Regions from separate parts of the Lentibacillus sp. L22 genome, predicted to be linked through region 2. Evidence: riboswitches for the same ligand, from Rfam matches in the RefSeq annotation. Region 2 holds a riboswitch; the other holds the start of a gene.
What was found. Region 2 has a riboswitch for S-adenosylmethionine ahead of ABRT01_RS07230 (methionine ABC transporter ATP-binding protein). Riboswitches for the same ligand answer to the same signal wherever they lie in the genome.

Region 1: it holds a riboswitch for S-adenosylmethionine, as region 2 does, so the genes downstream of both, ABRT01_RS08720 (5-methyltetrahydropteroyltriglutamate--homocysteine S-methyltransferase) here and ABRT01_RS07230 (methionine ABC transporter ATP-binding protein) in region 2, are expected to answer to the same signal.

The regions. Positions count from the first base shown of each region.
Region 1 is NZ_JBFNXI010000014.1:28,512-33,335, reverse strand. Features, by position in the region: gene ABRT01_RS08730 (gluconate 2-dehydrogenase subunit 3 family protein) at 1-457, shown strand, start outside; gene ABRT01_RS08725 (GMC family oxidoreductase) at 482-2,215, shown strand; SAM riboswitch class I at 2,369-2,472, shown strand; gene ABRT01_RS08720 (5-methyltetrahydropteroyltriglutamate--homocysteine S-methyltransferase) at 2,631-3,740, shown strand; gene ABRT01_RS08715 (hypothetical protein) at 3,955-4,341, opposite strand; gene ABRT01_RS08710 (sulfurtransferase) at 4,346-4,824, opposite strand, start outside.
Region 2 is NZ_JBFNXI010000010.1:63,709-68,532, reverse strand. Features, by position in the region: gene ABRT01_RS07245 (YuzK family famiily protein) at 1-63, opposite strand, end outside; gene ABRT01_RS07240 (MetQ/NlpA family ABC transporter substrate-binding protein) at 282-1,115, opposite strand; gene ABRT01_RS07235 (methionine ABC transporter permease) at 1,131-1,799, opposite strand; gene ABRT01_RS07230 (methionine ABC transporter ATP-binding protein) at 1,789-2,820, opposite strand; SAM riboswitch class I at 2,972-3,080, opposite strand; gene ABRT01_RS07225 (thioredoxin family protein) at 3,295-3,609, opposite strand; gene ABRT01_RS07220 (toprim domain-containing protein) at 3,620-3,973, opposite strand; gene gcvH (glycine cleavage system protein GcvH) at 4,108-4,491, opposite strand; gene ABRT01_RS07210 (arsenate reductase family protein) at 4,688-4,824, opposite strand, start outside.

The DNA of each region.
Region 1 (4,824 bases), on a different contig from region 2:
AGCCGGTCTTTGGGGCATTAACGGCAGAGATTACCGGCATCGCCCGTTTATTTATCAGAAAAAAAATCGGAGTAATGAAGGACAGGCCGATCAGTCTATGCTGGATCGCGGGCAGATTTTTCTCAATGGGTTGCGAAAAATGAATGATGAAAGTAAAAAACGCTTCGATACAACATTTGATAAGGCTGATGAAGATCAGCAAATTGAAATTTTACAGGACTTTGAACATAACAAAGTCAAGATGCAAGGTGTTTCTGCAGCTGATTTTTTCACCTTGTTACGGCAAGCAACATTAGAGGGGTGTTACGCTGACCCGCTATATGGCGGAAACAAAAACATGGACGGCTGGCGTATGAAGGAATTTCCTGGTTCCCAGCCATCGTACACTAATATTATTAGCAACGAGAAATTCGACAAAATCGAACCAATGAGCCTAAAGCAATATCAAGGACATTAATCAACATGACAAGGAGGAGAGAATATGGTCCAAAAACTCGATAAAGTGGATGCAGTTATCGTTGGCTCTGGTTGGGCAGGTGGTATTGCCGCTGCAGAACTTTCCAAAGCAGGTTACCAAGTTGTCGTGTTAGAACGCGGAGAGAACAAAAAGCAAGATGATTTTGTTGGTACCAAGGATGAATTAAAATATTCCATCCGCTATGATTTGATGCAGAAATTAAATAAGGACACCATTACCTCGAGAAGTAGTATAAACGATACAGCATTGCCCGTGCGCAACAATAGTCACGCCCGCATCGGCACAGACACTGGAGGGGCAGGTGTACATTGGAATGGCATTAGTTTCCGCTGGTTGCCATATGATTTTGAGATTTACAGTAAAACGGTGGATCGCTACGGCAAGGATAAAATCCCCAAAGATATGACCATTCAGGACTGGGGCATTACCTATGACGAATTGGAACCGTATTACGACAAATTCGAAAAAACTGCCGGTATATCCGGAGAAGAAAACCCAATCGGGCCCAAGCGTTCAGATAAATATCCGAATCCGCCGATGCAGGAGACCGCGGTTACCCGGCTGTATAAAAAAGCCGCGAAAGAACTCGGATATCATCCCTATCACATACCATCTGCCAACGTCACCAAGCAGTACACGAACCCGGACGGAGAAACCATTAACGCCTGTATGTATTGTGCATTTTGTGAGGAATATGGCTGTGACTTTGGTGCGAAGGCGGATCCGATTGTAACTGTACTTGCAACTGCCGAAAAGACTGGCAATTACGAACTGCGTAATCAATGCACTGCCACCCGGGTTACCCATAGCGGCAACCGGGCTAACGGGATCATTTATACCGATACCTCAACCGGTCAAGAATACGAGCAACCTGCTGACATTGTTGTGCTTGCCGGATTTGTTTTTACCAATAACCGGTTATTATTATTATCTGAGATTGGCGAACCATACAATCCTAAAACTGGAAAAGGTATCATCGGCAAAAACTTCACCGGCCATTTTTCCAATCTCTCTACCTATGTCGGTACCCGCGGCTTCTTTGAAGATAAAAAATTCAATTTGTATGCCGGTGCAGGTGCCCTGGGTACGACGATTGATGACTTTAGCGGTGATAATATCGACCATACCGATCTCGATTTTCTACATGGGTATGAAGTGCATTACTTCCAGACGGGAATGCGGCCGATTGCCAATAACCAAGTTCCAAAAGGTACACCAATCTGGGGGAAGGAATTTAAGAAAAATTCATTGCACTACACGAATCGCAATATCTTCCTGACCCCACAGACCGCATTTTTGCCGAATAAGAACAGCTACATGGACCTGGATCCAACGTACACCGATTATCTTGGCAATCCGCTGCTCAGAGTAACCTGTGAATACCAGGACTATGATATCAGCCGCACCCGTCACGGTATTAACACTTCCAAAAAAATCGTGGAAAAAATGGGTGCCGATATCGTGGATGTCGATGAAATTGATGATGATACGCAATTCGACCACAAATTTTATACCGATCATTTCTTCGGTGGCGCCATCATGGGTGATAGTAAGGATAATTCAGCAGTCAACACGTATTCACAGATGTGGGATATGGAAAACCTATTCGTTGTAGGCGGCTCTTCCTTCCCGCATAACAGTAATTACAATCCAACCGTTACTATCGGCGCATTCGCTTACCGTGCGACAGAGGGAATGATTCAGTATTTAAAAAATGGAGGAGGAATAGTTTCTTAGGAGAAAAGGGAATAAGTACTTTACTTGTTTGATCCATTGAATATATTTTATTGGCTTTGGGTCAGTGTATGTTACTTTTGTAAACATTCAAAAATCCCTTGACATTTAGTATCGTCACGTGTAACGTAAATATTAATAATTTAATATAATTTTTTCTTATCCAGAGAGGTGGAGGGACTGGCCCTTGGAAGCCTCGGCAGCAGACTCGGTATAGAGTACTGTGCCAATTCCAGAAGCGTCATGCTTGAAGATAAGAAGAGCGAACAACTGTGATCGTGAAACCTCTTCTTAATTCAAGAAGGGGTTTTTTGATTCCATAAAGGCCCCGCGTAAACTAGACAGAAAGGAGCGGTGTTGCAGGAATAGCTGAACCTATTGATTTTAACCATCACAAAAAAGAAAGAGGGTATATTACATGTCGATTACATTAACCAAAGCACCATTTAAAGCTGATCTTGTTGGCAGCTTGCTTCGTCCAGAAAATTTGCAGCAGGCGAGGAAGGCATACAAAGAAGGAAGCATCTCCGCTGAACAACTGCGTGAGGTAGAAACGAAGGAAATCAAGCGCATTGTTGACAAGCAGATTGAGGTCGGTTTAAAAGCCGTGAGTGACGGAGAGTTCAGACGCCGCTTCTGGCATACAGATTTCCTGGAACATTTAAATGGTGTAGAAGGCTATGTTCCTGAAACTGGATTCGTTTTTCACGGCGAGGAGGAAACGGAAAAGTATGATGTACGAAACATTGGCAAGATCTCGTTCAATCCGGACCATCCGTTTCTAAAAGACTTTTCCTTGTTTCATGACATTGTAGATGGCCGGGCAGTTGCCAAACAAACGATTCCAAGTCCTAACCAATTATTCAATCCCGGTATTCGCGATGAAAGTATCTATCCGGATATAGAGGAATATGCAGATGATATTATTCAAACCTACCGGGATGCATTACGGGCGTTTTATGATGCTGGTGTACGATACTTACAATTTGACGATGTGTATATTGCCGGTCTTTCGTCACCCGATATTCCGTTCAATGACGGTACATTTAATCGAGAACAATTAATTGATTTGGCATTGCGGGTTGTTAACGGCGTACTGGAAGGAAAACCGGATGATTTGTATGTGACAACCCATCTCTGTCGCGGTAATTATCGATCTAACTGGGCATTTGCAGGAAGTTATAAACGGATTGCACCCACATTATTTGCCAAAGAAAATGTCAATGGATTCTTTTTAGAGTATGACGATGATCGTTCCGGTGATTTCAAACCATTGGAATATATCCCAAATGGAGGGGCACAGGTTGTACTTGGCCTGGTCACTTCCAAATCTGGTGAGCTGGAAGATAAGGAAAAGATTAAAGCACGAATCGAGGAAGCATCACAATATGTACCGCTTGAACAACTAGCTCTAAGTACACAATGCGGATTTGCCTCAACTCATCATGGAAATAAATTAACTGAGGAAGATCAATGGAGGAAGCTGAAGTTTATTGTCGAGATCGCCAATGAAGTATGGGGTTTTTGATCATTGGTACAATCTCGAAATGTCTTCGGTTAAGGATATTCAAGGGTCTCTGTAGTGTTGTGGGGATAGTCTGGATTTTTATTAGGAACTTCCTAATGGAGGAGTTCCTTTTTTATTGAAAACATGCAATGAGCATACAATGACTGTTTCATATTTTCAGCTATCAAAAGAAACAAAAACAAACATCCCCCCTTGATGCTTGGGGGGGATGATCCTACCAGGAACGTATTGCTCCATCGTCCAAACAACCGGGACGAATGACACCTTTGATAAAGTTTTGGCTAGTTGGCAATGACACCAGATGAGCCAGCCATTGTTCCTTTTCCTTATCTGGAATCCTGTGGACAAAACTTTCTGCAGTAACCTGAAGAATCACATCATCGTCACTAATTCCAAAGTCCAAGGACCAGCCACCGGTTTTGGAAATTCGTCCAGACGTATCGGTTCGAATGATTTTATAATCGTCCTTTTCTTTATAGGAATCTAACACAGATGCATCCAAATAGATTGGTAGTTTTTCAAGCTGTCCATCCTTTAGCGCTTTTGAGAATAGCTGTTTTATGATTGGAACGTCACTCACACGAATGGTTTCTACCGCCATTGCTTTACCTCTCAACCGGTACGCCAACCATGCTTCCCCATTCGGTCCAGGAGCCGTCATAGTTGCGGACGTTGTCAAAGCCAAGTAACTCGTGAAGGGCAAACCATGTGTGAGCAGAACGTTCACCAATTCGGCAATAGGTGATAACATCTTTATCGGAAGTAATTCCTTTTGTTCCATATAATTCTTTTAATTCCTCTGGAGATTTAAACGTACCATCCTCATTCGTAGCTTGTTTCCATGGCACATTGGCAGCTCCTGGTATATGTCCACCGCGTTGAGCTGTTTCGGTCATTCCTGGTGGCGCAATAACTTCACCGCTAAATTCTTGTGGACTGCGGACATCTACAAGCGCTACGTTGCCATCCTTTACTGCAGCTAATACTTCAGGTTGAAGCGCACGAACAGACAGATCTGGATTTTTCGCCTCATATTTTACAGGGGTTACATTAGGTTCAGTTGTTACATATGGGCGTTCTTCAA
Region 2 (4,824 bases):
TTCAGCGTAACCTATTCCATGAGACTGCTGCATTGCCTTTTCCATTTCGGGAGTGTAATTCATTCGTATTCCACTATGAATAGTGAATCATCCTTTCGTTTTATTTACAATCATAAGGTTAACACAAGGACAATTCCCCTGACAAAACGAATATAAACCTCAGACAATTCATTGCGCAGGAAAAATCCTTCTGCGGTAAACACAATAATTATTTTTCGTTAAATACCTTTATTTTCACCCTTATACCTGTCATTTACTCGATATTTTCTAAACGTTGCAATTTAATCCTCGCCACCGACCGGGACAACTGCTCCATCGTATTTGTCCATCATAAAATCTTGTATTTCTTTGGATTGCAGCACATCAACAAGTGTATTTAATGCTTCATTATCTTTATCCTCCGATCGTACGGCAACCACATTCACATATGGGGAATTTTCGTCCTCTATAGCCAAAGCATCCTTCAGTGGATTTAAATCAGCCTGAATTGCATAGTTAGTATTGATTGCAACAAGGACATTGTCTTCTTTATTATAGAGTTCCGGTAAAATTGCAGCATCATAATCAGCTGAAAATTTTAAATGCTTTGGATTTTCAACAATATCATCAATCTGCGCATTTACTTTATCCACATTATCATCCAGCTTGATTAAGCCACTTTTTTCAAATAATTCCAGTATCCGTCCATGGTCTGACGCTGAATTACTCATAATCACTTCTGTACCATTTTTGACGTCATCCAGACTTTTAATATCTTTTGAATAAATCCCCATTGGTTCAATATGAATGCCATCAATGTAATCCAGATCGTAGCCGGTATCTTTTATCACTTGTTCTAAGAAGGGAATGGTTTGAAAATAATTCGCATCCAGATCACTATCAGCAAGTGCATCGTTAGGTAATACATAATCTTGAAATTCCTCAATCTCTAAATTAATCCCTTTTTCTTTCAAGATCGGTTTCGCCTTTTCCAATACTTCGGCATGTGGGACACTTGTTGCACCCACTTTAATGGTTGTATTACCGTCTTCATCTTTACCCTCACTGGAACCACCGCCACAAGCCGCTAAAAGAAGTACCAGTATTGCAGACAGAAGTATAAAAACCTTTTTCATCAAAAATTCCCCTCTCTATCTTTTATCTAATTTATTGGAAATAAAGTCGCCAATGAACTGAAAAATAAATACAATGATAACAATTGCCACAGTACAAACAAGGACAACATCAAAGTCACGTCGCTGGAAACCAAAATAATAGGCATAATTACCTAATCCTCCAGCGCCAATTACTCCAGCCATTGCCGTATAACCAATTAACGCAATTGCGGTCACCGTTAATCCGGAAATCAAAGCAGGCATCGATTCCGGCAGTAAGACGCGAAAGATAATTGTTCTTGTTTTTGCCCCCATGGATTTTGCAGCCTCAACCACACCTTTATCCACTTCTTTTAGAGCAATCTCAACTAATCGGCCATAAAACGGTGCCGACCCGATAATTAAGGCAGGCAATGCAGCATTGGGGCCGCGAATCGTTCCTAGTAAAAAATCGGTAAATGGGAATAACAAAAAGATCAAAATAATAAATGGGATCGCACGAAAGATATTGACAGCAGCAGCAACAATTAGGTTAATAAATTTATTCTGCCATATCCCATCTTTAGCTGTCAGGTATAAGAGCAACCCTAGTAAAATTCCCAGAATAAATGTACCAAGAAGTCCCAATAAGGTCATATAAAATGTTTCATAGGTCGCATCCCAAAAATCTTCCATATTCAAATTAGGAAATAAATCAGTCAGCATCACGGAACACCTCCACTTCTACCGAGGTATCCTGAATAAACCGGAGCGCCTTGTTCAATTCAGACGTTTCGCCGATCATCTGAACAAACAATGTTCCATAGGCTCCTGCCTGTGTCTGCGTAATTTTTCCCTGCAGGATATTTACGTCGATGGAAAACTCCTTGGCCACCTTGCTGATGAGTGCCTGATTGGCAGTTTCCCCAATAAAATGCAGACGAACAATTTTACCATGCTCATATGTGTTAATCAGATCTGTTACACCTTCATTTTCATCTGCTGTCCCCATCACCTGTTCAACAAAACGCTTCGTTACCTGCTGTTGCGGCCGCAAAAATATGTCCAACACATCGCCTTGCTCCACAATTTTTCCTTTTTCCATGACAGCGACCTGGTTACAAATTTTGCGAATGACGTGCATTTCATGGGTGATTAAGATAATCGTTAATCCCAGCTGTTTATTAATATCCACCAACAGGTCCAAAATGGAATCGGTTGTTTCCGGATCCAACGCCGAAGTTGCTTCGTCACATAATAATACTTTCGGGTTATTTGCAAGCGCTCTGGCAATTCCCACCCGCTGTTTTTGTCCACCACTTAACTGGGATGGGTAAGCATTCTCGCGTTCCGTAAGACCAACAAGATTGATTAATTCCTTCACCCGCTTGTCACGCTTGTCCTTTGGAACACCTGCAATCTCCAGCGGAAATGCGATATTGTCTTTGACCGTCCGTGACCAAAGCAGATTAAAATGTTGAAAGATCATACCGATTTCTTGTCTGGCAACCCGAAGCTGTTTCGCATTCATCTCGGTAATATCGTGGTCATGGATAACAATCCGTCCGCTCGTCGGTTCCTCCAGCCGATTCAGCAGCCTGACAAACGTACTCTTTCCCGCCCCGCTATATCCGATCACCCCGAATATCTCGCCTTCTTGTATATCTAACGTTAATTCATTCACAGCAGTGATTTGCTCATTATTGGATGATGAGAAAATTTTGCTCAACCCTTCAATCGAAATCAAGAAATAGTCCTCCTTTTAAAATCCTTCCAGGGCAAACCATACAGGAAACAAACTTAAATCATCTGTATTTTCATGATTATATTATGCCCCACATAACGGAAAAACGTCTTTCTGCGGGGAACAGAAAGACGTTTTTAATGTCTTCTAAGTTCCCTCATCTGTCAAAGTACTACTCTGCAGGAATTGGCACCTTTCAAACGAATTGCCTGAAGGTTGCCGCGGGTTCACAGGGCCAGTCCCTCCACCGCTCAAGATAAGAGATTTATCATATATTGCTGTTAATAATAAATTAAATATTAGCATTGCAAATCACTAGTGTCAATATGAAGTTCAATAGTTCGCTAATTCCCAATTATCCTACATCAATTGGTTGGTAGATCAACCGCCTGCAAAAGGCAATATAAGAATATGGATACCCTGTCCTTATACCCTTTGTCCATGCTGGATCCACTTGTTTGCCAGAGCCTCGTTGAATTATGATGTCGCAAACAATTCCGGTTTATATTCAAGCAAATAGTGATAAATATTGGCAATGGAGCGGAATGCATAAACTCGCTCCTTGATTTTTCCATCTTGTTTGATGAACAAACACGGAACACTTTCGATCTTGTATTCCTGCATAAACTCCGGATTTATTGAGGCGTTCATTTCGTAAAAAATATTTTCCTGATGTACAGACTCGATCTTATCCAGCATCGTCCTGGCCAGTTTACACGTACCACACAACGGGGTGAAAATATATAGAAAATAACTCTCTTTTGCTTTTGCTTCTTCTGTAAATTGCTGCAATACGATCACCCTAAATTAAAAATATCGGATTAACCTCAATGCTTTTGCTAACCAAAATTGTCGCAAGTACCTGCTCGGGCGTTGTTGCTACTTCCCGGTACTCACTACTGACATATAAGTGATTGGCATGCGGAAGTTCCCGGGCCAATTGTTTGCGTAACTTGATCCCTGAATCATCCTCATCAACTAAAATAAATACGTCTTTATTATCCAAATCGTACGCATATAATAGTTCATCAAACCGTTCCACACCCAGCGTTCCATTCGTACAAACAATTTCCAGGTCCTCTGTGATGACTTTTTTGATTTGCTTTTTATCGGTTAACCCTTCAACAATAATCACCTTATCCGATTCATTTGTCATGATCCCATAGCACTCCTTACCAATTCAAGCAAAAAGCTTCCCTATTACCATCTTATGATGTGAATAAGGCTGACTATACACCTTCTTTTTCGGTGCAAGCCAGCCTTCTGACATGTACTATTCATTTGTGGAAATTAGTCTTCCTGCGTTACTTCTTCGTATTGTTTAGCCGACAGCAGGTCATCCATTTCTGATTCATCCGATGGTTCAACGACAATCATCCACGCCTTTTCATATGGTGATTCGTTCACAAATTCAGGGTTGTCCTCTAAATCATCATTTACTTCAACAACTTTACCACTAATTGGCGCATACAATTCTGAAACAGTTTTTACCGATTCCACACTTCCGAAAGGCTCATCTGCTTCGATGTCGTCACCAACTTCTGGTAATTCAACAAAAACAATGTCGCCTAATTCATCTTGGGCAAAATCTGTAATTCCGATTCTGACTTTATCGTCTTCTTTTTTTACCCACTCATGTTCTTCTGAATATAATAATTCTTCTGGTAAGCTCATTGAAAATCCCTCCGTTAAAGTGCGTTCAAAAAGGAGTATAAAAAGGACCAAGATCAGCTAAGGTCTTAGGGCGTCCTGTTGTAACGTCAACAGTAGTCTGAGGTCATTTTTACCGGACTTTTTGAACATCCTCTTTATTCATTGCAATATTACTATACTAGGTATTCTCGTTTATTTCTAGTATTTCACTTTAATTTTACAACCAATTTTCCTGAAAAGTTTCTTCCTTAAATCCAACCGTTACATTCTGTCCATCCGTGACGATCGGCCGTTTGATCAACATGCCATCGGATGCGAGCATTTCTGCCATTTCTTCGGTGCTTGCATCCTTAA